Spartinivicinus poritis: one gene and its partner. The protein of the gene in region 2 interacts with the protein of the main gene of each other region in a pairwise test. Links are inferred from orthologs where the notes say so. Each region holds a gene or a part of one and is shown on either strand. Other genes may lie near its edges. The genes, in order: ORQ98_RS24930 and ORQ98_RS04300.

The links.
Region 1: the proteins of ORQ98_RS04300 (region 2) and ORQ98_RS24930 interact in binary tests that used the Escherichia coli proteins (3 or more experiments, as listed by UniProt). The link is inferred for Spartinivicinus poritis from one-to-one orthologs.

The regions. Positions count from the first base shown.
Region 1 is NZ_JAPMOU010000056.1:2,388-17,789, forward strand. What follows is about bases 3,272-6,225. They hold ORQ98_RS24930 (ATP-binding cassette domain-containing protein), read right to left. Parts: upstream 5,741-6,225; coding sequence 3,803-5,740; downstream 3,272-3,802. Other genes in these bases: ORQ98_RS24925 (TetR/AcrR family transcriptional regulator), read left to right, coding at 3,272-3,679; ORQ98_RS24935 (TIGR02444 family protein), read left to right, coding at 5,823-6,225. Also shown: ORQ98_RS24915 (FAD-dependent oxidoreductase), read right to left, coding at 1-1,373; ORQ98_RS24920 (helix-turn-helix transcriptional regulator), read left to right, coding at 1,505-2,557; more of ORQ98_RS24925, read left to right, coding at 3,092-3,271; more of ORQ98_RS24935, read left to right, coding at 6,226-6,374; ORQ98_RS24940 (hypothetical protein), read right to left, coding at 6,463-7,830; ORQ98_RS24945 (ParA family protein), read left to right, coding at 8,382-9,158; BamJ family beta-barrel-assembly machinery protein, read left to right, coding at 9,434-10,132; ORQ98_RS24955 (WD40 repeat domain-containing protein), read right to left, coding at 10,198-11,232; ORQ98_RS24960 (heavy metal-responsive transcriptional regulator), read right to left, coding at 11,330-11,767; rsd (sigma D regulator), read right to left, coding at 11,892-12,374; ORQ98_RS24970 (disulfide bond formation protein B), read right to left, coding at 12,751-13,263; ORQ98_RS24975 (flagellar basal body-associated FliL family protein), read left to right, coding at 13,409-13,828; ORQ98_RS24980 (ribosome modulation factor), read right to left, coding at 13,885-14,100; gshA (glutamate--cysteine ligase), read right to left, coding at 14,488-15,402. UniProt on the Escherichia coli protein: Genetic data indicate it may be involved in ribosome assembly or function.
Region 2 is NZ_JAPMOU010000003.1:280,960-296,811, forward strand. What follows is about bases 6,765-10,168. They hold ORQ98_RS04300 (2-oxoglutarate dehydrogenase E1 component), read right to left. Parts: upstream 9,803-10,168; coding sequence 6,965-9,802; downstream 6,765-6,964. Other genes in these bases: odhB (2-oxoglutarate dehydrogenase complex dihydrolipoyllysine-residue succinyltransferase), read right to left, coding at 6,765-6,884. Also shown: ORQ98_RS04270 (DUF599 domain-containing protein), read right to left, coding at 1-38; ald (alanine dehydrogenase), read right to left, coding at 286-1,407; sucD (succinate--CoA ligase subunit alpha), read right to left, coding at 1,860-2,735; sucC (ADP-forming succinate--CoA ligase subunit beta), read right to left, coding at 2,738-3,904; lpdA (dihydrolipoyl dehydrogenase), read right to left, coding at 4,108-5,550; more of odhB, read right to left, coding at 5,664-6,764; ORQ98_RS04305 (succinate dehydrogenase iron-sulfur subunit), read right to left, coding at 10,446-11,153; sdhA (succinate dehydrogenase flavoprotein subunit), read right to left, coding at 11,164-12,936; sdhD (succinate dehydrogenase, hydrophobic membrane anchor protein), read right to left, coding at 12,940-13,308; sdhC (succinate dehydrogenase, cytochrome b556 subunit), read right to left, coding at 13,302-13,676; gltA (citrate synthase), read left to right, coding at 14,405-15,691. UniProt on the Escherichia coli protein: E1 component of the 2-oxoglutarate dehydrogenase (OGDH) complex which catalyzes the decarboxylation of 2-oxoglutarate, the first step in the conversion of 2-oxoglutarate to succinyl-CoA and CO(2).

The DNA of each region.
Region 1 (15,402 bases), on a different replicon or contig from region 2:
ATTGCCATAAGTGGGTAAGCTTTGGGATCATCAATCGGTTTTATCTGACAAGTTCTTACTCTGTCTCCACGCCAGGTGCGCAACTGCTTTATCCGTCGCAACTGATCATCATTGTAAAACTGCTCACCTCTATTAATATGTTGATCATAGCAATGAATAGTATTTTTTAAGGTGTGACCACTTACATTAAAGCTCCCTGATATTTCATTCATCTTATTTGCCAGCTCAATAATACTACTTGCTATAACTACATCATCCGATTGCCGAACCAAATATTCTACTAACTGATGATTGCCTCGAAGACTTTCCAGTAAAAACTGGATTAGCTTTCTGTCACGTAGTGATGGATTATGCTCAGCCCCCGAAATGGCAAGTTCTTTTAGTGCAATTCGTTTATTTAATACCTGCCAAGTATAACCTGCTGACTCCCTAGCCACTTGCTGGCATAAAAAATGAGTGTCATAACCAGTAATTAATGGTTCTGGTCCAATCCGTTCACCTTTAGCGTTTAACCATAATGCTGATTTTGCAGGAATCAAGCTTAAGCCATGACCAGCAAACAGCGGTGTTGGATGGTGAATACCCGCAGCATAATTCCACATTTTATCTAAATGAGTAATGTTACCACCTAGCTGTTTTACTTGGTGATGCATACGACCATCTGCAGCAGGATGCGAGCCATTGAGCAACCCCTTTGGCTCACTGCCAATTCTCCAGAGCTTTTTTACTTGCTCAAGATTACCTGCGACTCCCCCGGCAGCCACTACTAATGAATGGCAGCGATAGTGATGAGTTTGACCAGACCCAATAACAGCACTTAGCTCATAAATACCTGAAGTATCTTGGCTAATGCTCTGGACAGTATGCTGATATCTGATTGATAGTTGTTGTGTATCATTTTGCTGACTAATACCAGCTATTAGCTGTGAGATAAGTCGATTACCAGTACCCCATAATATGTGATAGCGGGGTACTGAATTACCTGGAATATACAGCCCTCGTTCAACCCACTGCACTACGGGAAAAAAACGCAGCTTTAGCGACATTAGCCATTGCCAGAGTTTAAATGAAGACTGTATATAGTGTTCAGCCCACTGCTGGGGCCAGTAATCTGCTGAAGTAAATTCTGCGAAGTTTTGCCAGTCTTTACTGGCCAGTTCCTTACTGTCTTTTATTCTATTGACCTTCTGTAGTGGTGTATCTACTAGTAGCATCCCCCCAAAAGCCTGTCGCGCTAACCCACCCAAACATTTGATTGAATTTTGTTCAACAACAAGAATACTTCCTTTATAAGGAGAGCGTAAAAGCTCATAGGCTGTCACCAGCCCAGCCAGCCCACCACCAATAATTATCGTGTCATAGTAGTTGTACATAATAAGTAGTGATATAAAAGTGTTATGTAGAAGCTAATCACTGCTAAAAAGTATTAATATCCCTAAATCAGTTTTCTTGATAAATAAAGCGTGATACTTTCATTAAAAACTGTCGATAGTAAATTTTGCCTATGGCACACCAAACTATTAATAGTCAAAAAATTAAAAATACTCTTTCAGCAACTACCTTTGATGACCAAGCGAACTATAACGATTTAGGCTTAACAGGCTCAGTAGAAGCATTTATCAGCGAGCTTTATCGTGCAGCATTACACACTGCACCTAAACACTTTTATCACTCTTCCCTGACTAAATTAACAGAAATCACGGAGTCTGATGCTGCAATCTGGTGCTATGGGCACATTGCGACAATGAGCTTTCACACCTATACGACAGTTGGTGTTCCTGTTAGCTTTGCTAATCGCTTGATTAGCAATTGGGCAGTTAACCCAATTTTAACCTCATTGATTCGTCATGCAGAGCAACCTATCGATATTAAAGACTTTATTTCAGATGAAGTCTTTTTTCAGTCAGCTTGCTATCGAGACTGCTTTAGGCCTTTTAAATTAAAGCGAGCACTTAGTTCTATTGCTTTCAACTTTAAGAGTGGGTTCTTCGACTTACTCACCATTTACCGAAAACGCCAAGAACATACCTATAATAACCACCAAAAACAGCTACAAACACGATTAAGCTATCACCTTCGACAGGCAGCTAAATTACATAAAGAATGTATAGTAGCCAGCAACCAACAAGCCAGGAAGTACAACAATTGCTCACTGGCGCTATGTGACTCGAAAGGTTTTATTTACTATCACCAACCAAATTTTTTAACCTTGCTAGGAAATGAGTTCAAACAGCAAAGCTCCCACCAGCTACCCGAAATCATGAACGTAACAGATGAGCAGCAGCTTCAGCTAAGTGAAATTACTGCATACATACAACCCTTGCTACCTTGGAAAATTGTTGCAATAAGAAAAAATGGAGCACTGGATAAATTATCTTGCAGACAACAACAGATTGTTCAATTATTGACCCAAGGGTTTTCTTACAAGCAAATAGCTATCAAACTAAATGTCGCACCATCAACAGTGGCTAATCACTTATATCAATCCTATAAAAAACTCAACATCACAAGTCGCAGCCAGTTACAAAATATTTTGGCAACAATATCTCAAGACTGAAATGACATAACTCACCTTCAAAAAGATAGTAAACAACCATACAACACTTCATGTAACAAATTGGAAGATTTTCAGTATAGTCACTACATTAATCTGTTTTTTTTTATGGTTGTTTCTCAGAAATTCATTCACAGGTCGTGTAATTTTGCCACCTATCAGTCTTGCATGATCACTCCTTAATAAAGTGTGAACCACCGGCTCTGTTAATGTGAAGTGTTAGCAAACCGCTATCATGAAATGTTGCCAAGCCGCAATTTATGGATAATGTCATAAATTTGAGGTGTTACCACAAATTAGGTCACTGTCTAAATTAAGGTTTTTGACTGACTAAGGTAGTGCAGGGCTCTTGGTAGACCATAAATAATTAAATGACCACAAACCCTAAAGGTGAAATTAACTGGCTGAGCTTATGTAAAAATATAACTCCTTTAATAAGGTGTTACGCATAAGCATGCACATAAAAACTATATCCACTGATATGAGTATAAATGTTAGTTAATTTGGTCTGAACAACAAAAGTAAGATGAGGTTTCTATGGGCCGTCCTATAGAGTTCAACAGAGATGAGGTCCTTGATCAGGCCCTCGAAGTCTTCTGGAATACTGGCTATACAGCCACTTCTGTAGCTGATCTGGTCGACGCCACAAGCTTAAAGCCAGGCAGTTTATATGCAGCCTTCAAAAGTAAGCGTGGCCTTTATATGGCTGCAATTGACTGTTATGCGCAACGCCGGTTGGATAAACAGGTATGTTGTTTTGAGTCAATCGACTCTCCATTAGCAGCTATAAAGCTTTACTTTGAACAACTAGCCGCTGACATTTTGCTGGATAACGACTCAAAAGGTTGCTTTTTAGTAAATACATTACTTGAAGTAGCTCCCCATGATGAAGGTATCCACCAAAAAGTAAGTAGTTATTTAAGACAAATAGAAGCTGGCTTACGCCATATGATTGAGAAAGCACAAAAGTGTGGCGAGATTTCAGCAGAAAAAGATCCAAAAATTTTATCCCAATTACTAATGTTAGGTATCACTGGTTTACGAGTACTTACAGGCACTAAGCCTGACAAACAGGACTTGGATCGTATTTTAGCTCAATTACTAAGCAACTTAACGAGCCAATAGACGTAGTTACATGGAATTTTCTAAAACAAGCACTGTTATAATTAATTAAACAGTGCTTGTTTTTTATTCGAACTAAAGGGCACCTCTAATACTCACTGTGGTTTGCTTAAAAACAGGATTCCCTTAACTCAATTGATGCGTCATGGTTTCTAGTTCTTCCTGAGCCATCATCCAGTCATCTTCCAATAATTGCTGTTGTTTTTTTAGTTGACTTTGCTCATCCAATAACTGGCGTAACTTCCCTTTATTTTTTTCCTCATATAAAGACGCATCACCCAGGTTTTCACTCAAAGCTTCAAGTGCTTGCTCTGTCTTGTGAATATCAACTTCAAGCTGCTCTACTTTTTGTTTAAGCGGCCTCAGTTGGCTGCGAATTGCAGCTTCTTCCCGCTTTTGTTCCTTTCGAGACTTTGCAGCCAACTTAGTTTGTACTTGCTGACCAGAATCTTGTTGTTCAGTACCATCATTAACCTTTGCAGCTTGTTGTGCTTTCTTCTGTTCTATTAACCATTTGCTGTATTCAGATAAATCTTGCTGATAAGGCTTTACTTCCCCATTACTTACCAGCCATAGGTCATCTACCGAGCTATTTAACAAATGACGATCGTGAGAAACTAATACCACTGCACCTTCAAAGTCTTGTAAAGCTTTGGTCAGGGCAAAGCGCATATCAATATCCAAGTGGTTGGTAGGCTCATCCAATAGAAGTAAATTCGGTGACTGCCAAGCAATTACCGCTAAGGCCAAGCGAGCTTTTTCGCCACCAGAGAAATTCTCAATGGTGGCAACAGCCTGATCACCTATAAAATTAAAACCACCTAAAAAATCCCGAATCGTTTGCTCTGATACAGTAGGTGATAGCCGTTGGATTACCAGAAGCGGAGTAGCTGAAATATCTAAGGCATCCAAATGCTGCTGAGCAAAATAGCCTATTTTTAAGTTTTGTCCCTCCAGTTTTTGGCCTGCTTGAACAGACAGTTGACCTGCGAGGGTTTTAATCAATGTGGATTTACCTGCTCCATTTGCGCCAAGTAAACCTATTCTCGCTCCAGGTTGAATATTAAGATTAACTGAACGCAAAACTATTTTGTCAGGGTAACCTAAATCGGTTTTTTGTAGTTGCAGTAGTGGGTTAGAAACCCGACTGTTGTCGCCAAAAGTAAATGAAAATGGGCTATCCACATGGGCTTGGGCAATTCGCTCTAATTTATCCAAAGTTTTTAACCGGCTTTGCGCCTGTCGTGCTTTAGATGCTTTGGCCCTGAATCTATTTATAAACTTCTCCAGGTGAGCAATTTCTCGCTGTTGCTTTTCATATAAAGACTGCTGCAAAGCAAGCCGCTCTGCCCTAATTCGCTCGTAAGCCGAGTAGTTTCCAGAATAACTATGAAGTTGCTGGTGCTCAAAGTGAATGACCTGACCTACGACATTATCAACAAAGTCTCGGTCATGGGAGATTAGCAATAAAGTACCTTGATAACGTTTTAACCACTCCTCCAACCAGATAATTGCATCTAGATCTAAGTGGTTAGTGGGTTCATCTAATAATAAGATGTCTGAACGACACATCAGTGCTTGGGCTAGGTTCAGTCTAATCTGCCAACCACCTGAAAAAGTATTTACTGGCTTCACATATTCTGATGGGCTGAATCCTAAACCTTGTAATAATTGCTCTGCTCGATAGTGTGCAGTATAGCCATTGATAGCATCTAATTCGGCATGAATATGGGCTACTCGTTGATGATTCTGCTGCTGCTCAGCCTGTAACAAAGATGTTTGCAATGCTCTTAATTGAACATCACCATCAATAACATATTCAACTGCTGCTCGATCACTACTGCCTACCTCTTGCTTCATATGAGCAATACTTGCTTTTTCAGGCATCAGCAAGTCACCACTATCAATAGTGAGTTGACCTAGCAGCATTGCAAAAAAGCTTGATTTACCAGAGCCGTTGGCTCCAATTATTGCTACTTTCTGGCCATTATGGATAGTTGCACTGACTTTAGCCAATAGCTGCTTGTGGCCACGATATAATGAAATTTTTTCCAACTTGATCATAGTCAGGCATTATCCTAGAAAAGTTAGGAATATGCACCTACATAAGGGCACCTCTCAGATAAACCTCAACCTAGGAGTTTAAGTGAACCTTGATACCATTCCTCAAGTCTCAACAGCAGCTAATCCTTTCTGGCAGTTTTCATGTGCTGTTTACCAACAACCTAAAGTCGCTAAAACTGCTTTACATTTTCAAGACAATTGGCAATTAAGTATTAATTATTTATTGTTTTGTAGTTTTTGCAGCCTTCATAACAAACAGCTTAGTCAGTGCAATAGCCTACAGTTGTGGCAACAGCTGGCCCAATGGCATCAAGAATATACATTGCAAATAAGGAAACTACGGCAAAAACTTAAAGGTTATAGTACAGATGAAGAAGGAAGTTTACTCTACCAATTAATTAAACGAATGGAATTACATTTTGAATACCACGAGCAGCAAATTCTTTTCCGTCATTTCAACGAACTTGATCAAGTTAGCCAGAAAAAGCCTGCTGATCTATTTATTACCAATACATCAAACTATCTTAATAGTATTAATCAATTTCCATTTCAAGAGTTACTAACAGCTCTTTCAGCATGGTTTAACGAAATAACGCAATATTGGCAAACAATCTCAGCAAAAAGGCAGAAATAAAAACGCGAAATGGGGTTAATTACCCCATTTTCGCCAGCCACGGCATCAGCTTTCAGTACCTTTAACAGGCAGTCATACCTGCAAAGTGCTACAAATCTGTTGCCGGATCAAAAATACTACGAATATTGTCGTCTGATGAATCATCAGATTTATCTTCAGGCGTAGATTCTTGCTCTACTACTTGTGGCTCTTCTTCTACTACAGGCTGCTCAGTCGTTTCAACTACTTCTTCAACTGACTCAACTACTTCAGCTTCAGGTTTTGCTTCAACAACCTCAAAACCAGCTTCATCAGTTAATTGATCTAACAATGACTCCTGAGTTGCCTCGGGAGCAGCAACTTCAGTTACTTTTTTCTTGGGTGGACGACCACGACGACGTGGTGCAGCTTCTTTCGCTTCAGTAGTCTCTGCTTTTTTTGGACGACCACGACCGCGTTTTACTGCAGTGCCTGCTTCAGCGCTAGCAGCTTTTTTCGGACGACCTGGTCCACGCTTAGCAGTGGTTGCTGCTTCAGCAGTAGCGGCTTTTTTCGGGCGACCACGACCACGCTTGGCTGTTGTAGTACCTGCTTCAGCAGTAGCGGCTTTTTTCGGACGGCCAGGGCCACGCTTAGCAGTGGTTGCTGCTTCAGCAGTAGCCGCTTTTTTCGGACGACCACGACCGCGCTTGGCTGTAGTACCTGCTTCAGCAGTAGCGGCTTTTTTCGGACGGCCAGGGCCACGAGCGGTAGTCGCTGCTTCAGCAGTAGCCGCTTTTTTCGGGCGACCACGACCACGCTTAGCGGTAGTCGTGGCTGCAGCTGTAGTCGCTTTTTTCGGGCGACCTGGGCCACGCTTAGCGGTAGCCGTTGCTGCAGCTGTAGCCGCTTTTTTCGGGCGACCACGACCACGCTTAGCGGCAGTCGTTGCTGCAGCTGTAGTCGCTTTTTTCGGGCGGCCTGGGCCACGGCTAGCTGCAGTTTTCGCTGACTTCTCAGCTTTTGCAGCTTCTTTTTTAGCTATTTTAGCTTCTTCTTTGGCTATTTCCTTTTCTGCAACAGCCAGTGCCTTAGCGCGTATTTTCTGATACTTAGCATTCTGTTTAGCTTCAGCCTGGATTTGCTTCATCTCGTCAAAAGATGTTTTTAACTGATCAAGCTCATCTTTAGATGTGCTAACTGCCAACTTCGCTTTTTCAAGCTGGTTAATTGCAGTTGCTGTCTTCTTCAGCTTAACTTTTGCCTGAGCAGCTGCTTGGCGAGCTCTTGCTTTCTCGTACTTAGCTTTAACCTTAGCTATTTGTGCTTTAGCTTTAAGGCTATTTTTTTCTGCATCTGCAAGGCGCTTCTCTTTTGCTTTTTCAAGCTGAGCCTGCAGTTTATCTATTTCCTGTTGTATTGTAATAACGGGGTCAACCGCCTTAGCAGCAGCTTTCCGTTGAGTTACCTTTTTTTTGACTGGCTTCTTGGCTGGCATTTTACATCCTCATCGAAAAGTGGATAAAAGAATTATACGATTAAAACAATTAATATCCATATTTAATGGAAAAAAATATTATTTTTTTTGCTAGCTTATCGAAAATTAATCCTCAACTGCAAATCTTTAATGAGAAAACTGCCACATGAGTCCTGTAATAGCCTCCATTCAATTGAGGTATCTCTGCCTATGTTTAATATTCACTATATATACCCAACGTGCAGGGTATTAGAAACCAGCAAGACAATACACTAAACCATGGGTCGAAACAGGCTAGCCATGTAAGCCAAAATACCAAGAAGCCTCTATCGTCTATTCATTAATCCTACTCAAGTACTAACAATAATTTAGCTCATCAAGCAATAGAAGCCTGGTTAAATATACTTCAAACCTTTAATAGTCAATACCCATATAACTCAGCTGCCTTTTAATAGACAACCAATTGCAAGATAACAATCATTTTGCAACAAATTTGGTCAATACTTGTTCTTATAGGAGCAATTTTCTGTGCTCCTGCCAGCTTTCATACCTGACTATTATGAGGACCCTTCATGATCAAGCGAGTAGTTTTTAATCAAAAAGGAGGCGTAGGAAAATCAACTATTGCCTGTAATCTTGCAGCCATTGCGGCAGCCCAAGGTAAACGCGTGTTACTCATTGACCTGGATAGCCAACGAAATTCTTCTTGTTACTTACTTGGACACCAATACAACAGTAGCCTATCTACTGTAGCAAACTTTTTTGAGCAGAGCTTATCCTTCAGTTTGGGCGGTTTAAACCTCAAGGATTACACCTTAAAAACTAACTATCCTAATTTGCAGTTAGTACCCGCAGCAATACACTTAAGCGACCTACAACATAAACTAGAAACCCGGCATAAAATATACAAACTTAAAGAAGGAATTGACCGGCTTGAACCCTATTTTGATGAGGTTTATATAGATACCCCACCAGCATTCAATTTTTATACATTATCAGCCTTGATTGCTGCTGATAATTGCTTAATTCCATTTGACTGCGATCAGTTTTCCCGCCAAGCACTAACTGATTTATTAGCAAATGTTACGGAAACCCAGGCAGACCACAATGAGAAATTAATAGTTGAGGGAATTATCGTCAATCAATTTCAACCACGTGCCAAGCTACCTCAACAACTGGTTGATGAGTTAATTGTTGAACAATTACCAGTATTAAACGCTTATATTTCTACTTCAGTAAAAGTGAAAGAGTCTCACCAAGCTTCAACTCCACTTATTCACTTTGAACCAAAACACAAAGTTACTCAGGAGTTCTGTCTACTATATGAAGAATTAAGCACAGCCGCCTGATTGGCTTTTAGCTCGTTATCAAGATAACCCTATAGGCGAACTTTTGCCTTTACTGCGACTCAAAGGCAAGATATGGTTTGAGCGAAGGAGTTGACCACCCTATACCCAAACCGCAGGGTACAGTACATACCCTAGGTACCTATACCCTAGGAAAGAGTAACGTGCTAGGTCATAGCAGTATGACTGATCGAAGTATGATTAATCATAGTGACGCATATCGATCGTAATGATCAAAGTGGTCAATAGTAATAATGTAATGAGATAACGAGATGACAATGAAATTTAAAATGCTTGCCGCTGGCATTCTGCTAGCTTCCACTTCTGTAGTTGCTATTGCAGAATCTAAAGCTGTCGAGCTGAAGGATGAAAAACAAAAATTAAGCTATGGCCTAGGGGTTATCTTGGGTGAAAGACTTAAAGCTGATTTTGATTCAGTCGATGTCAAAGCCTTAGCGAAAGGCGTTGAAGACTCTATTCAAGGTAAAGAGCCTGCTATTCCTCAAAAAGAGTTGATGGCACTGATTCAAAAAGCCCAGCAAGAAAAAGCTCAGGCAGCTCAAAAAGAATATGCAGCTAAAGCTGAAACCAACCGCAAACGCGGTGATGATTTCTTAAAAGAAAATGCAAAAAAAGATGGCGTAAAATCCACTGAATCCGGGCTGCAATATAAAGTATTAACGGCTGGTAAAGGTGAAAAACCTAAAGCAGAAAGCACAGTGGTTGTTCACTACGAGGGGCGTACTCTGGACGGCAGCATCTTTGATAGCTCTTATGAGCGCAAAGAGCCAGCAAGCTTTGGAGTTAAACAAGTTATTCCTGGCTGGACCGAAGCATTGCAACTAATGGGGAAAGGATCCAAGTGGGAACTTTATATTCCCTCAAAACTAGCTTATGGGCCAGGTGGTTTCCCTCCTAAGATTGGTCCAAATGAGTTGTTAGTATTCAAAGTTGAGCTGGTAGATATTAAGAAATAACTGATATTCAGATAAAAACTGCCACTTGATAATGAGTAAAAGTGGTGGTTTTTATGACAACCTGCTTATTTTTTTAACAAATAAGCATAACCATTTGATCCTAACGCATAATAGGTTCCCATTTTTTCTCCAAATGCAACAGACTGCATAGCCACCCCCGTTGGTAGCCACCAACTTCTTTTCGATACAGTCCAGCGCTTTAGAATTTTTTTATCCTTAACTTGGTAAAGCTTAATTTCACGATTATTCGAACCAGTTAATAATTGAGACGAGTCTACAGAAAATCTAGCACTGGTATAGGTATCACCACGCTGCATCCAGTGTACATACTCATTTAGCTCATGAACTAATTTACCAGATCCAGTTTCTCTGATTTGTGCTAAGCCACTTTGGGCACTGATAAAAGCATAAAAACCATCAGGTGATAACTCTACCGTCGTAATTTTATTTCCTAAATCCCAACTATGGAGCATTTCACCAGTATTTAAATTCCATAATTTAGCCGTAAAATCATCAGAACCTGTTATTCCTAAATCACCGCCAGCTGAAATAGCAACATCATTCACTCTATCTTCATGTTCAACCGTACGAACTATTCCACCTTGCTTGATATTAAAAACAATGGCTCGTGTATCACTACTAATTCCCAAGAAGGCTAGGCCACCATCTTGTGTTAAGCTCAGACTGGAGACTTCTCCAGGTGCTTGCCAATAAGCCAAGGATTTTCCCGTTGCCAAGTCCCATAGAACAATAGTTCGCAAATCATCTACCGTTGCGGCAACTAAATTATTTCCAGCAACATCGACTGAAACCAAGTTACTTAGCTGTTCTTTGGCATGATTCCAGTCATAAAGACGCTCTGATTTCGGTAATTCCCAACAGCTTCCACCATGGTATATAGAGCCAATGACAGCATAATTGCCATCAGAAGACAGCGCCGAACTATAGTAACCCTGTAATGCCAGCTCCCAAAGCTTATCTTCGTCAGAACCTGTGCAGCCAGTCAACAACAACACCCAGACAATAATAATAGGAAGCTCTTTTAGCTTATAAGCAGTTAACTTCTGTTGTATGCGGCTCCATGCCTGACAGTAGAGCATGATAATTTTGATTTATAATCTGTTAGCAACGGGTTAAAGGTGCCCTTAAGTGTAGTATATCCTTTGGGAAGATCTGATAAGGAGAGGTGCTTTGTTTTCAATCTATTTCATCACCACTTACCTGACGAAAGGCTATGGCTTTTAATAGGTGACAATGTTCGGGTGTATCAGCCTCAGAGTGACAATCACTCATCAGCCCTTCAAGAGCTTGTTTAATTTGTAGTAAGTCTGCTACACGCTTTTCAATATCAATTATCTTTTCTTTTGCAACTGCATGAATTTGCTGGTGTTGATTAGCTAAACCTGGAGTATGGCTCAAATTAAGCAATTCTTTTATTTCTTTTAATGAGAATCCAAGTTTTTTTGAGCGTATAACAAACTGTAGACGGTTAGTATCTGCTTCGGAATAAATACGATACCCCGAAGCTCTACGATGAGGGGATGGTAATAAGCCTTGCTTCTCGTAATAACGAATAGTATCAACTGTTACATTACAGTTTTTTGCCAATTGACCAATGGTAAAGCCCCGTTCCATAGCACGACTCCAAGCCCGAAAATTTCACCAATTGTCATGATTTTACCACTACACTGGCAACTATCCGACCAAATATAAGCCTGATGCTATAAGCTAATCCAACTAAAGCGAGTTGCTTTGAAGACTAAACCACTAACTCCTTATGAGCATTATGTAAAACTTCTATCAGTTGATCTTCCAGAGTAAACCTTTCTTCAAGTACTTGGCCTACCACTGAAAGTTGGGAAGGAAATTGATCAATTAGGTCATTACAATGAGCAGCTGTATCAAATTTATCATTGAAATTTAAAAGCATTTCAGTAGTAGCCTGAATTTTCGGATAAATTTTCCCTGCCAGTTCCAGCCCCCCATCATTGAACTCTTTACCTTCTTTTAATAACTGCTCATACACTTCAAAGTGACCAGCGGATATATAGTCTACTAAAATCTGGCAAAATGCTTGGATTTTTTCCGGTAGAACCTCACTTTCAACTTCACTGTCAAAAGCATTCAAACCACTGAGCTTACAATAAATTACTAGTAACTCTTGTCTTTCATTTAACCAGCGATCGATTATTTCAGACACTCCTCCCCAGCGCTCTTTGGCAGTTTTACAACTCTCAAGCATCTTCTGTTACCCCACTATTTGTTGCTGTCTTGCTCTCACTTTCTTGGTTGCCAGTTTTCTTAATGTTGGCAAATACCGCATGCCATTGGTACTTAGCAGACTGCGTCCTCAGCCACTAAACACACTCCTGGCAGCACTAGCTTTATTCTTCAGCACTATAAGCCTGCTTCTCCATCTAAGCAGAGTTGGCTTATATTCGCTAGATTAGGCTAGAGCGATTTTTGCAGCAAGTAAAATAATTGATTGATAACTGACAAATTTGCTTGACAAAATCGTATTAAAAAAGCGTCTTGTAACTCAAAAAAACAAGGGGTAGGATAAACCGTTTAAACAACCAAAACAGTATTTAACTGAAGATAGTTTAATTGAAGAAAGCTTAACTAAAGATAGTTCGTGGCCTTCTTTGTCTGAAAACCTCAACCAAAGAAAATACTGCAAAGCAGATAAAGGCAACTAAAGTCCAGCCAGGAATACTTAATCCCAAGAACTCCCAAACTACTTTTGCACAGTCACCTGTGCCCGTTAGCATATGCCCTAGCACTTCAGTAAAGGGCAGTACATCCATCATATACTCAACACTAGGCATACACTCTGGTACTTGATCTGCAGGTAAGCTCTGCAGCCACAACTGCCTGGATGCTAAAGCAACACCAAAGCCAGAAAAGAGTAAGGCAATACCTCCATAGATACGATAGCCCTTATTTTCTGGTCCATGTAGTACAGCAATAAGACAGACTAAAGCAATTGCCATAAAAACGATTCGCTGCATAATGCACATTGGACAAGGCTCCATGCCAAGACCATGCTGCATATACAAAGCCCCTCCAAGTAGCGCCAAACAAACAGCTAAAGCAAGCAAAAATAAGAGTCTGGACTTAGGTAGTGTCATAGATAATTGCTCCCGCCTTAAGACACCTAATGGTTAAAATAGAGCTACACTAGTGTAGAGAAATACGATATGCAAGGGCCACATTTCTTGTTGTAGAGCGCCACTAACACATTAAGTTCACTTATTGCATAACCAAGGTGGGTTCATGCTTAAAAAAGCGCTTTTCTTTATCAATTTTTTGTTTATAAGCCTATGTTTAATAAGCTACCATAGTACTGCTGAAGAGGGTGATGAGAAAGGTGCTGTAGAATACATTGAACTTAAGCCCTCATTTGTAGTGAACTATGGTGAGATAAAAAGCCGACTGAAATATTTAAAAGCAGATATATCCGTTCGAGTGTATGGTAAAGATGCCGTTGCTAAGGTTGAGCAGCACATGCCTCTACTGCGAGATGGCTTGGTATTACTGTTTAGCCGCCAGCTTGATAAGAATATAAGTAATGCTGAAGGGAAAGAAAGCTTACGCCAAGAAGCACTAAAAATTATCCAAGATCGTCTCAAAGAGGAAGAAGGCAGACCTATTGTTGATGACTTATTGTTTACATCATTTGTAGTACAGCGCTAATCTCAAGACCATCTACTATCTTGCTATACATTTATTTTATCTACATAGTTAGACTACTAAGCAGCAGAGATACTTAGCTCATATTGATGCAAACCATCATCAAACCCTGCCTGCCATGCAGCAGCCAGCCTTTTATGCTGGTAGGGAGGAAGGTTAAAAATCGTCCGAATACCTGCCTGGTAGCCTTGCTGGTAAGCATTCGTTAAATCATCCAGCGAGCACTCCCCCATCTCACTGGTATCAGGCTGATCTGGCGCTTCCTTTTTAGTCATATCTGCCGCCCTGGGTATATTACTTTAGGGTAATAATAAAGCGCTACATACACTCTAACTTTCGCTTATTTATATATTTACAAGTTTCTTTCACTGCTTAGCTATCAAGATATTAACTATAAATACAACTCTACTCTACACAGAGGGTGCCGCATATTTTGCTAACTAGATAATCTGTATACAGCTGCCTGTTTTGCTGCAATCTGCTACACCATAACCAGTCGTGTAGTTCTACTTTTAGTTATAGTGCTTTTATAAACCAAGCAGCGTGACACTCATCACAAAACTCAATATTCCACTTACTTTGTTATACATTTTTGCCATATAGAGGCGACGCAGTCAGGGCAGGTTTGAGGCGCGGTCTTCTGGCAGAGTGATAAATGCTACTTATTTACAGGATGCAGTCTTAGTTGAAGGTGTACGAAAATAGTCTGCCAAAAACTCAGGAAAGCTCTGCGTATCTTTAGCTTCCAAATGGCGTTGATCAGTCCAAGACTGCTGAGCTAACGCATTAAAGTAATTTTGGCGCTTATTACAAAGCGAAGTTGCTAAGAAATAATCTGCATGTTGCTTGGCAACACTAATACCAAACTCATTAAAGCTTGATTGGCTTTGTTGTAATTCTGCTATTACTTTGGCCGAAGGTGTCAGACTACTGTCTTCTACTTTAGCTAACTGCTCTTCAATAGCGACACTGTGGCTGTCACTTTCCCAAGCATTATCCAGCAGCTCTGCAACTGGCTTTAATTCAGTTAGCAACTGCTTGGCCCAGTCAGTTAATTGAATCGGTTTATCTTGTTTTATCAAGGTTAAACCAGGCTTACGCCCTTCAACAACAGTTTGATCAAAATTGTGTTGAATAGCTTTGCACTCCTGCACGTCAATGTCAGGGCTATCCGTTAAAGCACAATAAGTTAAGAAGGTATCTAAAAAATGACTGGTAGTTAAATCAATTCCTAGTGGAGTAAAAGGGTTTAAATCCATACAGCGAATTTCAACATACTCTACTCCCTTATCAGCTAGAGCATCAATTGGATGCTCACCTGATTGAGTAATTCTTTTTGGTCTAACTGGACTATAATATTCATTTTCAATTTGTAATAAATTAGAGTTTAGTTGCCGGTAGTGCCCATTAACATCAACGCCAATTTGTTCATATTTCGGATAAGGGGTTTTTATTGCTTTACTAATAGTATCTACATAACTAGGTAAAGTGTTATAGCATATATTCAAACTAGCTTGAGCATTATTTTGATAACCTAAATCACTCATCCTGAGTGATGTCGCGTAGGGTAAATATAG
Region 2 (15,852 bases):
CAAGCCACTGCCAACACATCCAACCACTGCCCAAACATGCCATACCTCAGTATTACTACAAAAAACCAGTGCTGCGCTCGATAACAGCTTTCAGTTTCTATAACTACCTAATAACAACTTTCGGGTAAATAAGCAGAAATCCCAACGACAAGAAAAGTAACCATTAACTATTGCAGTCTTATTGCAGGCAAACTACCAACAATAAAAAAATAAAAGGCAAAAAAAAGCCGCAACAAACGTTGCGGCAAGTCGGGGTAACAAACAACCGGAAATCGAAAAGTCTATCTATAAAACACTCAGCATTTCAGAAGCAGGCACATAGCCTAACCCTTGGGCCACTGAAACGCTTTCACAAGTCACCTTGCCACGACAAACATTCAAGCCATTCAATAAGTGAGGATTTTCTGCCATCGCTTGCTTGGCACCTTTATTAGCCAGTTCAATGACGAAAGGTAAGGTGGCATTGTTTAAAGCCATTGTTGATGTACGAGCCACTGCACCTGGCATATTAGCCACACAGTAATGGACTATATCGTCCACAATATAAATTGGATCAGCATGGGTCGTTGGCTTGGACGTTTCCACACAGCCACCTTGGTCAATCGCAACATCAACAATCGCCGCACCAGGTTTCATGGCTTTAATGTGTTCGCGAGTAATCAACTTAGGTGCTGCAGCACCAGGAATCAAAATACCACCAATCACCAGGTCAGCACTCAATACATGATCAGTAATCGCTTGCTCAGTTGAATAAACCGTTTTAATTCGATTGCCATACACCAGATCCAACTGACGTAATACATCAACTGACTTATCCAGAACTACGACATCAGCGCCCAAGCCAACCGCCATAGCAGTAGCATTCTTACCAACAACACCACCACCCAATACAACAACCTTGGCAGGCTCTACACCCGGTACACCAGCTAATAAAACACCACGACCACCGCGGTACTTTTCTAAACAGTGAGCACCCGCTTGAATAGACATCCGTCCAGCCACCTCAGACATTGGTGCTAACAGAGGTAAACGTCCAGCCGCATCAGTCACGGTTTCATAGGCAATGCAAGTAGCGCCAGAAGCAATTAAGTCTTCTGTTTGTGGTACATCAGGAGCCAAGTGAAGGTAAGTAAATAACGTATGTTTTTCAGTCAAACGCTTTCTTTCGACTGCTTGAGGTTCTTTCACCTTCACAATCATTTCTGCTTTTTCAAATACAGCTTCTGCTGTATCCAGGATAGTAGCGCCTACTGCTTGATAATCAGCATCAGAAAAACCAACGCCATCACCAGCTGTGGTTTCAATAAACACTTGGTGGTTATGGTTAACTAATTCTTTAACCGCTGCCGGTGTCAGACCAACCCGATATTCGTGGTTTTTAATCTCTTTAGGTACACCAATTAACATAGCAACAGACCCCCTATCGTTATAATGGTTACTACTTCGTTATACCCTTTTTAGGTATAAATTATTTGCATACTGCTACAAAGCGGATGCGGGGCATCCATTGGCTTGCAGCGATTTTATTTAGAAAGTTTATACATACCCGGCGAAGGGTATGCAGGACTATTTGCTCAGTATAGCGACAGATTTACAGAATTTCACTTCAAATTTTAGCTTTAATTAGTTTATTTATCTAAAAATAATATCATTAAAAGAAATAACATCTATTCATTACAGCCACAAAAAAAGCAGCCTAAAAAGACTGCTTTTTTTATGATTGTGCTTAAATCAATACGCAAAACGAAGGTGCTTTAGGGTAGGCCGTCAAACAACGAAGCCCTAGGAGCCTATAATACATAGGTGACTAGGGTGAGTTGTGCAGACAACACCCCCTAAAGTGCATTCGTGAAGCGTATTTATTTCCAGCCAGTGAGTTCTGCTAATGCATCCCCAATCTCAGCCAAGCTGCGAACGGTTTTAACGCCAGCATCTTCTAATGCAGCAAACTTCTCGTCAGCGGTACCTTTACCACCAGAAATGATCGCACCAGCGTGGCCCATCCGCTTTCCTGGAGGTGCAGTGACACCTGCAATGTAAGAAACCACTGGCTTAGTAACATTGGCTTTAATGTAGGCAGCCGCTTCTTCTTCAGCGGTACCACCGATTTCACCAATCATCACAATCGCTTCAGTTTGTGGGTCTTTTTCGAACATTTCTAAAATGTCGATAAAGTTGCTGCCTGGGATTGGATCACCACCAATACCGACACAAGTAGATTGACCAAAGCCATGATCAGTAGTTTGTTTAACCGCTTCATAAGTCAAAGTACCAGAGCGAGAAACAATACCCACTTTACCTGGCTTATGAATATGACCTGGCATAATACCGATCTTACATTCACCCGGAGTGATGACACCTGGGCAGTTAGGGCCGATTAAGCGTGCACCTAACTCGTCGCATTTTACTTTGGCATCCAACATATCTAACGTTGGAATACCTTCAGTAATACAAACGATCAGTTTGATCCCAGCATTAGCCGCTTCCAAAATAGAGTCTTTACAGAAAGGCGCTGGTACATAAATAACAGAAGCTTCTGCTCCCGTTTGCTCAACGGCTTCTTTAACGGTATTGAAAACAGGCAGGCCTAAGTGAGTTTGACCACCTTTACCAGGAGTCACTCCACCAACCATGTTAGTGCCGTATTCAATGGCTTGTTCTGAGTGGAAAGTCCCCTGAGAACCTGTAAAACCTTGGCAAATAACTTTAGTGCCTTTATTAATTAAGATACTCATTATTATTTACCCTCCGCGGCTTTAACTACTTGCTGAGCAGCATCGGTCAGGCTGGTAGCAGCAATAATATCCAGGCCACTCTCAGCCAGGCGCTTAGCACCTAACTCAGCATTGTTACCTTCAAGGCGCACGACAACTGGCACGCTGACACCAACATCTTTAACTGCGCCAATAATACCGTCAGCGATCAGGTCACAACGTACAATACCGCCAAAAATATTCACTAAAACCGCTTTTACATTATCGTCAGACAAGATAATTTTGAATGCTTCAGCAACCCGCTCTTCAGTAGCACCACCACCCACGTCTAGGAAGTTAGCTGGGGCTCCACCGTGTAGTTTAACGATGTCCATGGTACCCATCGCCAGACCAGCACCATTAACCATACAACCAATGTTGCCATCTAATGCAACATAGTTAAGCTCCCAAGAAGCGGCATGGGCTTCACGGGCATCTTCCTGTGAAGGGTCGTGCATTTCTTTTAGCTTAGGCTGACGGTACATAGCATTACCATCGATATTAATTTTGCCATCTAAGCAGTGCAGGTTACCTTCAGAGGTAATAACCAGCGGGTTAATTTCAAGCAGCGCTAAATCGTAGTCTTGGAATAGTTTCGCCAAGCCTAAAAAGATTTTGGTGAACTGCTTAATTTGGGCTGGATTTAAACCCAATTGGAAAGCAATTTCACGGGCTTGATAAGGCTGCGCACCCACTAATGGGTCAATAATTGCCTTCAGAATTTTTTCTGGGGTTTCTTCAGCAACTTTCTCAATCTCTACGCCACCTTCAGTGGAAGCCATGAAAACAATACGGCGAGTTGAGCGGTCAACTACTGCGCCTAAATACAGTTCCTGATCAATATCAGTGCAAGACTCAACCAAAATTTTACTGACTGGCTGGCCTTTTTCGTCTGTTTGGTAAGTGACTAAGTTCTTACCTAACCAATTAGCTGCAAAGGCTTTTACTTCGTCTTTAGAGCTAACCAGCTTAACGCCGCCGGCTTTACCGCGTCCACCTGCGTGAACTTGCGCTTTCACCACCCACTTGTCACCACCGATTTTATCAGCGGCTTCAGCAGCTGCTTCGGGGGTATCTACCGCATAGCCTTTGGAGACAGGCAGGCCATACTCAGCAAATAATTGCTTCGCCTGATACTCATGAAGATTCATGCTTCTTCTACCGTTTGTTGTGCTGTAATTCGAGTTGCACTTAACTCAATCAACAGTACTCTATGTCATTTACATAATGTAAATGCTAAAGCTCTGTTAACCCCATTAAAAACTATAGCAATCGACATTTAGAGTAGCCTAAATTCGCATTGCTATAGCAAAAAGGCAGCTTGGCTTTATGAAAACCGAGCTACCAAACCTAATTACTTACGACGCTTTTTATTGGCGATGTGAATAGCATGGCCATCAACCGCTAATGCAGCTTCATGCAATGCTTCAGATAAGGTTGGATGTGAGAATACAGTTAAGCCCAAGTCCTCTGCACTAGAGCCGAACTCCATAGCAATAGCACCCTGTTGCACCAGCTCAGCTGCGCTTGGTCCAACAACGTGAACGCCTAAGATACGATCAGTTTTTTCGTGGGCAATCACTTTCACGGTACCTGCTGTATCGTTAGCAGCCATCGCACGACCACTGGCAGCAAATGGGAAAGTACCCACTTTGTAGGGTTCGCCAGACGCTTTCACTTCTTCTTCAGTTTTACCGACCCAAGCCACTTCTGGGTGAGTATAAATAACAGAAGGAATTAAATCGTAGTTCATTTGAGCAGCCTGGCCAGCAATTAATTCAGCTACCATAATGCCCTCTTCTGAGCCTTTATGGGCTAACATTGGACCACGCACTACGTCACCCACTGCATAAACACCAGGCACTTCTGTACGACACTGGTCGTCAACAAAAATAAAGCCGCGCTCGTCCATCTTAACACCAGAGTCATCTGCTAACAGATTTTCAGTGTAAGGACGACGGCCTACGGCAACGATGACTTTATCGAAAATTTCTTCGCACTCTTCGCCTTTCTCATCAGTGTATTTAACCGCGACTTCTTTACCACGAACTTCAGAGCCTGTTACTCGGCAGTTTAAGCGAATGTCTAGCTTTTGCTTTTTGAAAATCTTGGCCGCTTCTTTGGCAATTTGCTGGTCAGCTGCAGCCAAGAAGGTATCCATCGCTTCAAGTACGATCACTTCAGCACCCAATCGGCCCCAAACACTACCTAACTCTAAACCAATTACACCTGCACCAATGACACCTAAACGTTTAGGCACTTCTTGGAATTCTAGGGCACCTGTTGAGTCAACAATTAACCCTTCCGTTAATGGCGTTGGTGGAATTTCAATTGGACTAGAACCGGTAGCAATAATAATATTTTCAGCATTCAATAGCTCAACACTGCCGTCATGCTTAGTCACTTCCACTTGCTTACCTGCCAGTACTTTACCAGCACCTTCGTAAGCCGTGACGCCATTAGCTTTAAATAAACCTGCGACACCACCCGTTAAATTTTTAACAATCTGGTCTTTACGCTTAATCATGGCAGGGACATCAATATCAACGTTGCCTACACTGATGCCATGCACTTTAAAATGGTCTTTTGCTTCTTCGTATTTATGGGAACTATCTAATAAGGCTTTTGAAGGAATACAGCCGACATTAAGGCAAGTGCCGCCTAAAGCCACTTTACCGTCTTTACCAATCCACTTTTCAATACAAGCCGTTTTTAAACCCAATTGTGCAGCACGAATAGCAGCAACATAACCAGCAGGGCCTGCACCAACTACCACAACATCAAATTTTTGAGCCATGTTCAATGTCCTAAATCAATTTTGCGCTTGGCAAATAAACCTGGAGGTTGCTGCATTTAATTAGTTAAAAGAGCGATGCAGCAACCTCATTATTCTGAGAATAAATTAGGTGCTTAGATTTCCAGTAAAATACGAGCAGGATCTTCCAGCATTTCCTTGATAGCGACTAAGAAAGTCACTGCTTCTTTACCATCAAGTAAACGATGGTCATAAGACAGGGCTAAGTACATCATCGGTAGTATTTCTACTTTGCCATTCACTGCCATTGGCCGCTCTTGAATTTTGTGCATGCCTAAAATAGCAGTTTGTGGTGGGTTCAAAATAGGGGTAGAAATAAGTGAACCAAATACACCGCCGTTAGAAATAGTGAAAGTACCACCAGTCATTTCATCAATCGATAGCTTGCCATCGCGCGCTTTTAAGCCATACTCACGAATTTTCGCTTCAACTTCAGCCAGCCCCATATTTTCAGCATTACGTAAGACAGGCACGACCAGACCACGATCAGACGAAACAGCGACACCGACATCTTGATAGCCGTGGTAAACAATATCATTACCGTCAATAGAGGCATTTACGGCTGGATAACGCTTCAGCGCTTCCACGGCAGCCTTGACGAAAAATGACATAAAACCTAAGCGAGTGCCATTATGCGACTTTTCAAACACATCTTTGTACTTGTTGCGCAAGTCCATAATAGGCTTCATGTTAACTTCGTTAAACGTTGTTAACATCGCTGCAGTTTGCTGGGCTTGGACTAAACGCTCTGCTACACGCGCACGTAAACGGCTCATGGGTACGCGTTTTTCTTCACGAGGGCCACCACTAGCAACCGGTGCTTGTGCCGCGGCTGGTTGAGGCGCAGCGGCTGGCGCTGACTGCCCTGCTTGCTTAGCATGCGCTAACGCATCTTCTTTAGTGACTCGACCACCTTTACCTGTGCCTTTAATTGCACTGGGGTCAAGGCCATGTTCATCAGCAATTCGACGAGCAGCTGGGCTTAAAATAGCGTCACCTTCGGCTACCTGACTAGCGGCTGGTACTGCTGCTTCTGCAGCCGGTGCAGTTTCTGCGGCTGGCGCTGCAGATGCGGCAGCGCCTTCTTCAAATACGCCAATAATCGCTTCACTTTCAACCACATCGCCTTCAGCAGCGACAATTTCTTTTAACACACCATCAGCAGGTGCAACGACTTCTAAAACCACTTTATCAGTTTCAATATCTACTAATAATTCGTCGCGGCTGCAGGCTTCTCCCACTTTTTTGTGCCAAGTGGCGACGGTGCCGTCAGCAACCGATTCAGGGAAAGTAGGTGCTTTTATTTCAGTGGCCATGTTGTTTCCTTAAAAACCTTTAATGTTTACTGCTTGTTACCCAATCTTTAAATAAGGCGCTGTTACACGCCCTTCAATCATTAAATAGTGAAAGCGTCATCTACCAGCTTTTGCTGCTCTTCCACATGCACTGACATATAGCCACAGGCAGGGGCTGCAGAGGCTTCCCGACCTGCATATTCTAAATACAGCTGCTTGTTAGGATGTTCTGCTATCACCCGGCGCATATGATGCTGGCTAGAGTACCAAGCCCCCTGGTTCATAGGCTCTTCCTGACACCACACCACACGCTCTAAATTTGGGTACTGTGCAAACACAGCTTCCAAATCTTCGTGGGGGAATGGGTAAAGTTGTTCAATACGTATAATTGCTGCATCGTTAAGATTTTCTGCACGACGCTTTTGCAGTAAGTCGTAATAAACCTTACCACTACACATAATTAAACGCTTAACGTTAGCTGGCTCAATATCATCCACTTCTGGTAATACCGTATGGAAGCTACCTTCTGCCAGTTCTTCTAAGGTTGAAACAGCAAGTTTATGGCGAAGCAAACTTTTGGGTGTTAAAGCAATCAGCGGTTTACGCAGCGGACGCAACACTTGTCGTCTAAGCATATGGAACACTTGTGCAGGGGTTGTGGGTACACAAACCTGTACATTATGTTCCGCACATAACTGCAAATAACGTTCTAACCGAGCTGATGAGTGCTCAGGACCCTGTCCTTCATAACCATGGGGCAAGAGCATGGTTAACCCACACAATCGTCCCCATTTGTGCTCACCACTGGTAATAAATTGATCAATAACCACCTGAGCACCATTAGCAAAATCACCAAATTGTGCTTCCCAAATGACTAGTGCATTTGGGGTAGTGGTTGCATAGCCATACTCAAATGCCAGCACCGCTTCTTCTGATAAGAATGAATCATAAATATCAAAGGCTGGCTGATCTTCGGCAAGATTTTTTAGTGGAATATAAGCTTCACCGTCTTTTTGATTATGCAATACCGCATGACGGTGAGAGAAAGTACCACGACCTACATCCTGACCCGTAATCCGAATGGGATTGTCCTGATGCAATAGCGTGGCATAAGCCATAGTTTCCGCAAAACCCCAGTTGATGGGTAAAGCACCCGCTGCCATTTTGCGGCGGTCTTCAATGATTTTCCCTACCTGGCGCTGAACAACAACCCCGTCAGGAATATCGTGTAATTTATTAGCCAACTCTTGCAGTACATTAACATCAACCCGAGTGTCATGTTTTGCAGTCCACTCATGACCGATATAGGGTGCCCAATCAACAAACAGCTCTTTGTTAGGCTCTTTTACCAGGCTTTTCACAACATGCTGGCCATTATCCAATGCGGTGCGATAGCCTTCGAATATCTGCTTGTCCTCTTCGGCAGTCAACGTCCCTTCTTTAATCAGGCGCTCTGCATACAAAGTACGCGTGGTTGGTTGACTTTTAATAACTTGGTACATCAACGGCTGTGTACCAGAAGGCTCATCCGCCTCATTGTGGCCACGACGGCGATAACAAACCAGGTCAATGACCACATCTTTTTTAAACTGCATCCGGTAGTCTAAAGCCAGACGAGTGACAAATAATACGGCTTCTGGATCATCGCCGTTCACATGCAGAATTGGCGCCTCAACGATTTTAGCGACATCAGTGCAATATTCTGTTGAGCGGGCATCATCCTGACGACTGGTGGTAAAACCAACCTGGTTGTTAACAATAATATGGATGGTACCGCCTGTCTTATAAGCCCGGGTTTGCGACATTTGCAGGGTTTCCATTACCACACCCTGACCAGCAAATGCTGCATCACCATGAAGATTAATAGGTACCACTAAATCACGATTAACATCATTACGACGATCTTGACGCGCCCTTACCGAACCTTCAACGACAGGTGAAACAATTTCCAGGTGAGATGGGTTAAATGCCATCGCCAAGTGAATTTCACCACCAGGCGTCATCACATTAGATGAAAAGCCTTGATGGTATTTCACATCACCTGAGCCTTCATCCTGGAGTTTTTTCCCTTCAAACTCATCAAATAAATCAGCGGGGTTTTTACCCAGGATATTCACTAATAAATTCAAGCGACCCCGATGGGCCATGCCAATAACCATTTCTTTGGCACCATAGGAGCCGGCCCGTTGAATGAGTTCATCAACCATTGGCACTAAGCTTTCGCCCCCTTCCAGACCAAAGCGTTTAGTCCCTGGGTATTTAGTGCCTAAATATTTTTCTAAGCCTTCTGCAGCTGATAGTCGCTCTAATAAATGCAGTTTGGATTCTTTGCTAATCGTTGGATGGGCTCGATTGGACTCTAAGCGCTGCTCAAACCAGCGACGCTCTTCTGAATCCACTATGTGCATAAACTCAGCACCAATGGTAGAGCAGTAAGTGTTTTTTAAACCTTGCCAGATCTCTTTAAGAGTGGCTTCGTCTTTACCGAAAGAGAGGGAAACTGTTTGAAATACGGTGTCTAAATCAGCTTGATTAAGCCCATGATGTTCCAAAGTTAAATCTGGGACTTGCTGACGCTGCTGAAGATTTAGGGGGTCAAGCTTGGAATTCTGGTGACCCCGTTGACGGAATGACTCAATCAACTCCATTACCTGAACTTGTTTTTTCTCATGTTCAGAAGTAACGGAAACCGGTGCCATTACATGGGAGGTAGATCGTTGTTTGGCTAGTAGCTGGAAGTGTTCTCGAATTGTTGCATGCGAAACATCTTGAGCACTGACGCCTTCAATTTGTGGCAATTTTTCAAAATAATCACGCCACTCTTCTGGGATGGCATTTGGATCACGCAAAAATTGCTCGTATAACTCTTCTACATAAGCTGCATTGCCACCAGATATATGCGCCGTCCGCCACATCTGGTGCATGACACCTTCTTGCATTCTTATTACCCCATGAGTAAGACAGCTATCCGGCAAGTTTTGTCAGGTTTTCACCCCCGATCAAGCAAAACTGCTTTTATCTAGGGCTAAACAGCTTATTACTTGTTGACCAAATAAGCTTAAGCTGCTTTACCAGATAGGCCGACAAACAGACTCGTTATATTTCGGTTCTAACACTCACACAAAAACCGGGGCATTACGGCAGTTGTATTTAAACGAAAATTAAACACAATCTACCAGCTCCGGCTATTCAGTTGCATGACAATACATAAAATTCAAAGCACCTTTTTAAAAGCCTATCTTTAAAAAGACGCTCTTATAAACGCACTCTATATAAGCACATTCTTACAAGTACATTTATAAGTGCATTATGCACTGCAATACAGTTAACCTTGCATGTAGGGCACCTGTCGGAAATACTCAACCAACTGACGCTTTGGGTTTTATACCTATTACCAAAAGCATTTAGTATAAGTACATCTAACCAAAATAATTAAAAGGGCCTGCACCCTCCCTTTTGATTATTTTGTCAGATATTCACAGGCAGAAAAAATATCCTACTGTAAATAACTTGACCTACCTGTTTAAATGCCCTACAAAAACAGGTGCACAGTATGAACTGAAACACCTGAAATTACTATTACTAAGTCCCACTCTTTAACAGCATTTGCCTAATGTGGCCAATGGCGCGAGTTGGGTTAAGCCCCTTAGGGCAAACATTGACACAATTCATTATACCCCGGCAACGGAATACACTAAAAGGGTCGTCTAATTCTGCAAGCCGCTCTTCAGTGTGCGTATCACGACTATCTGCAAGAAAACGATAAGCTTGCAATAAACCAGCAGGACCAACAAACTTATCAGGGTTCCACCAAAATGAAGGGCAGGAAGTAGAACAGCAGGCACATAAAATACACTCATACAAGCCGTCTAATTTTTCTCTGTCTTCAGGCATTTGCAACCGTTCAATTGCTGGTGCTGGTTCATCATTCAGCAGATAAGGTTTAATTTTCTCATACTGCTTATAGAATTGACTCATATCCACTACCAGGTCACGTACCACCGGTAACCCAGGTAATGGCCGCAAAATCAGTTTATTGCTACCTTTAGTGGCCTCTGATACAGGGGTAATACACGCCAACCCATTAGTGCCATTCATATTCATGCCATCAGAGCCACATACGCCTTCACGGCAGGAACGACGGTAAGCTAACGATGGGTCCTTTTCTTTCAACAAACCCAATACATCCAGCACCATTAAATCCTTACCTTCAGGAAGATCAATGGTCACATCCTGCATGTAAGGGGTTTTATCGGTTTCAGGATTATAACGATAGATACTGACTAACATGATCTCCCCCTTAGTATTTACGTGCTTTTGGTGGAAACGCATCAACTGTCTTCGGCGAGAAATTAACGTCTCGCTTACCAATCCGTTTCTCTAATGGGAAATACATAGAGTGTTTTAACCAGTTTTTATCATCCCGATCTGGATAGTCATCTCTGGCGTGAGCACCACGACTTTCTTTGCGCTCTTCAGCCGCCATCGCTGTAGCAAAGGCTACTTCATAAAGGTTTTCCAACTCAAGTGCTTCAATACGTGCCGTATTAAATGCAGATGACTTGTCTTCTAAATGGGTATTTTGAATCCGCTCGCCAATTTCCTCGAGTATTTTAATGCCTTTTTGCATACTCTTGCCTTCGCGGAATACACCAAAATAAAGCTGCATGGTCTTTTGTAATTCAGCACGCACTTCAGCGACTTTTTCACCGCCTTTTGATGTATTTAAGCGATTCAAACGGGACATCGCTGCTTCAATATCAGTATCACTGGCATCCATTGAGTCAAAGCCTTCACGCAATGACTGCTCAATTTGTAAACCAGCCGCACGACCAAATACCACTAAGTCAAGCAGTGAATTACCACCTAAACGGTTAGCGCCGTGTACTGAAACACAAGCCACTTCACCACAGGCATAAAGACCTTCAACAACCATGTCTTTGCCTTTCTTATCTTGAGCAATCGCCTGACCACCCACATTCGTCGCCACACCTCCCATCATATAGTGACAGGTTGGGACCACCGGAATTGGCTGTTTAACTGGATCAACATGGGCAAAGGTACGGGATAACTCTAAAATACCAGGCAGACGTAAATTCAGGGTTTCGTCACCCAAGTGATCTAACTTTAACAGTACGTGGTCTTTATTTGGACCACAGCCACGGCCTTCCAGAATTTCTAAAATCATTGAACGAGCCACTACATCACGACCAGCCAAGTCTTTTGCATTCGGGGCATAACGCTCCATGAAGCGTTCACCTTCGCTATTGATTAAGTAGCCACCTTCACCACGGCAGCCTTCAGTCACCAGCACACCGGCTCCAGCAATACCGGTTGGGTGGAACTGCCACATTTCCATATCTTGAGCAGGCACACCAGCACGCAATGACATACCCACACCATCCCCGGTATTAATAAGCGCGTTAGTGGTTGATTGGTAAATACGACCAGCGCCGCCGGTTGCTAATACTGTGGCTTTGGATTTGATATAAACGGTTTCGCCGGTTTCGATACAAATCGCAACAACCCCAACAATTGACCCTTTTTGGTTTTTAACCAAATCAACGGCATACCATTCATTTAAGAAGGTAGTACCACCTTTTAAGTTACCTTGATAAAGTGCATGCAATAAAGCATGGCCAGTACGGTCAGCCGCAGCACAGGTTCTCGCCGCCTGACCACCTTCACCAAAATTTTTCGACTGACCACCAAACGGCCGCTGATAAATACGACCGGTTTCAGTACGGGAAAATGGCAGCCCCATATGCTCAAGCTCAAATACAGCTTGCGGACCTACCGAGCACATATATTCGATAGCATCCTGATCACCAATGTAATCAGAGCCTTTTACGGTGTCGTACATATGCCAACGCCAATCATCATTAGGATCAGCACTGGCAATCGCACAAGTGATACCACCTTGAGCGGAAACTGTGTGCGAACGTGTTGGAAATACTTTAGTAATACAGGCAGTTTTAACACCTGACTCGGTCAATTGCAGTGCCGCGCGCATCCCGGCACCACCACCACCAACTACAATTGCATCAAAGGAAATGGTGCGAATATTGGCCATTGATTATAATCCCCACAAAATCTGAATACCCCAAACCACATAAGCAAACATGGCAAAGCCACATAGCGCTTGAACAGAAAAGCGGACAACAACCGCTTTATTGCCAATTGCTTGCTCAGTCAGGTAGTCGGTCGTGATGGTCCACATACCAACCCAGGCATGTGCACCTAATGCGACAATGGCCATTAAGCTAAAAATACGCATACCTGTCCCGCTGAAAAGTGCATGCCAGTCAGCATAGGTCAAGCCAGGATGCGTAATGAAATAGCCCATCATAAAAATAAAGTAGGCACCTAGTACAATGGCTGATACACGCTGTACCATCCAGTCATATAAGCCACTACGAGACAAGTTGGTTACATTGGTTACCATACCCACACCCCAGCGATCAGAATCAGTAATACAGAAACAGCAAGTGTCACTTTGGAGGCTAATAAGCCAGACTCTTTACCATCAGCAATATCGATGTCGAGCAACAAGTGTTTTACACCAGCAACAAAGTGATAAATTAATGCTGACAATAAACCCCAAGTGATAAACTTGGCGAAGGGATGGCTCATTGTTTCTTTTATACTGTTAAAGCCTTCTTCAGAGCTTAGGGATGATTCCAAAGCACTTAAAAGAAAAGCGATGCCAACAAAAAGAATGACACCCGATATACGGTGGAGGATGGAAGTGTACGCTGGTAACGGGAGTTTTATAGTTCTAAGATCTAAGTTTACAGGTCGTTTGCTATTCACGGCTCTTTCACACTCAAGCAGGCCCAGTCAGGCGTGATATCTTTTGGACGCGTACAAAGACTCGTGCTGCATCCTATAAATGAGTGGCGCCACTTATTTATAGGATGCAGCTCGTTTCATAAATAGGTTAGAAGTCATTGACTGTATTAGCCAGTAACCCCAACAAATTCGCGGCTGAAGTATAAATAGATCGTTTATTAATTACAATTGTGTAATGTTACTACATCCACCCACAATCAGATTATTTTTTAATCAAATATTATATAAACAGAAAATTGCTGCTTCCCTAATGTAATAACCAGCGATTAATTTCAAAGATAGAAGACTGTTATTAACTAGTTAAATATGCTACTAAAATAGGCTAAGCTGTTTCTTCTTGGAGTCTACAATAGCTTAAAGGTAACAACTATATAATTTTTCAGTAATAATTATTCAACAAGCCCCCAACCTGGGCACATTTGACAAAATGTTCTTTCTCTCTATAGTTGTGCCCGTTTACTGAGGGTATCGTAATAGGTTTTCGACACCCTCCCACCTCCTGGGAAGATATAATTAAGACGGTGTTTATTCGTCAATTTACTAGCGTTTGTTGATAATTACTTGCAAGCTGCCAAAAGCGTTCTTTGCTTAAACGTCAACAGACCCTAAGTGTTTTACAATAGTAAGAGGGTATATCCGTACCAATGATGTTTTACCCTTCCAAAAGAATGGCATGATAGGAGGCCTAGATGGCAGAAAAAAAAGCGCAATTGACCATCGGCGATACAACCCATGAGCTACCCGTTTACTCCGGTTCGCTTGGGCCTGATGTAATTGATGTAAGAGAGTTAACGTCCAAAGGTTTTTTTACTTTTGATCCTGGCTTCGTATCCACTGCCGCTTGCGAGTCAAAAATTACCTTTATTGACGGCTCTAAAGGCGTACTGCTACACCGTGGTTACCCTATCGAGCAATTAGCCGAACAATCAGACTATTTAGAAGTTTGCTACTTGCTGATGTATGGCGACCTACCCAACGCCGAGCAAAAAGCCAAATTTATTGCCACAATAAAAAACCACACCATGGTTCACGAGCAACTGCGTAACTTTTTTAACGGTTTCCGCCGTGATGCGCACCCAATGGCCATCATGTGTGGGGTAGTTGGCGCATTATCCGCTTTCTACCATGACTCACTGGATATCAGTAATGAGCACCACCGAGAAATTGCCGCTTTCCGGTTGATTTCAAAAATGCCAACCCTGGCTGCAATGGTATATAAATATTCCATTGGCCAACCCTTCATGTACCCTCGCAATGACTTAAGTTATGGCGAAAACTTCTTGCACATGATGTTTGGCACCCCTTGTGAAGAAAGCAATATTAACCCAGTGCTTGCTCGTGCCATGGACCGTATTTTCCTTCTCCATGCTGACCACGAACAAAATGCTTCAACTTCTACTGTTCGCCTGGCTGGTTCATCTGGTGCCAACCCATTTGCCTGTATTGCTTCTGGCATTGCTGCTTTATGGGGACCTGCTCACGGTGGCGCCAACGAAGCGGTACTCAATATGCTGGAAGAAATTGGCGACGAAAAGCATATTGATAAGTTTATTGCTCGTGCCAAAGATAAAGACGACCCATTCCGTCTAATGGGCTTCGGCCATCGGGTATACAAAAACTTCGACCCACGAGCCAAAGTAATGAAGCAAAGCTGTGATGAAGTACTGGAAGAACTTGGCCTGGAAAACGACCCATTACTGAAAATTGCCAAGCGTCTGGAAAAAATCGCGTTAGAAGACGAGTACTTCGTTAAACGTAAACTGTATCCAAACGTCGACTTTTATTCTGGCATTATTTTAAAAGCCATCGGCATACCGACGGAAATGTTCACTGTGATCTTCGCCACCGGCCGAACCCCAGGCTGGATCGCCCACTGGCACGAAATGATCAGCGGCCCATACCGGATTGGTCGTCCACGTCAATTGTATACCGGCTCAGAAAAGCGGGACTTTGTGCCAGTGGAGAAGCGGAAGTAAATATTGCAAAAGACGCTTCCCCCCTCCTTGAGACTATCGCAGATGCTACTTCCCCCCTTTAGTAAAGGGGGCTAGGGGGGATTTAAATTTGAACGTAAAAGACGAGCGGGTTGCTTGAGGTGCTTTAGTAAGTTTTTATGAAATCCCCCTCAGTCCCCCTT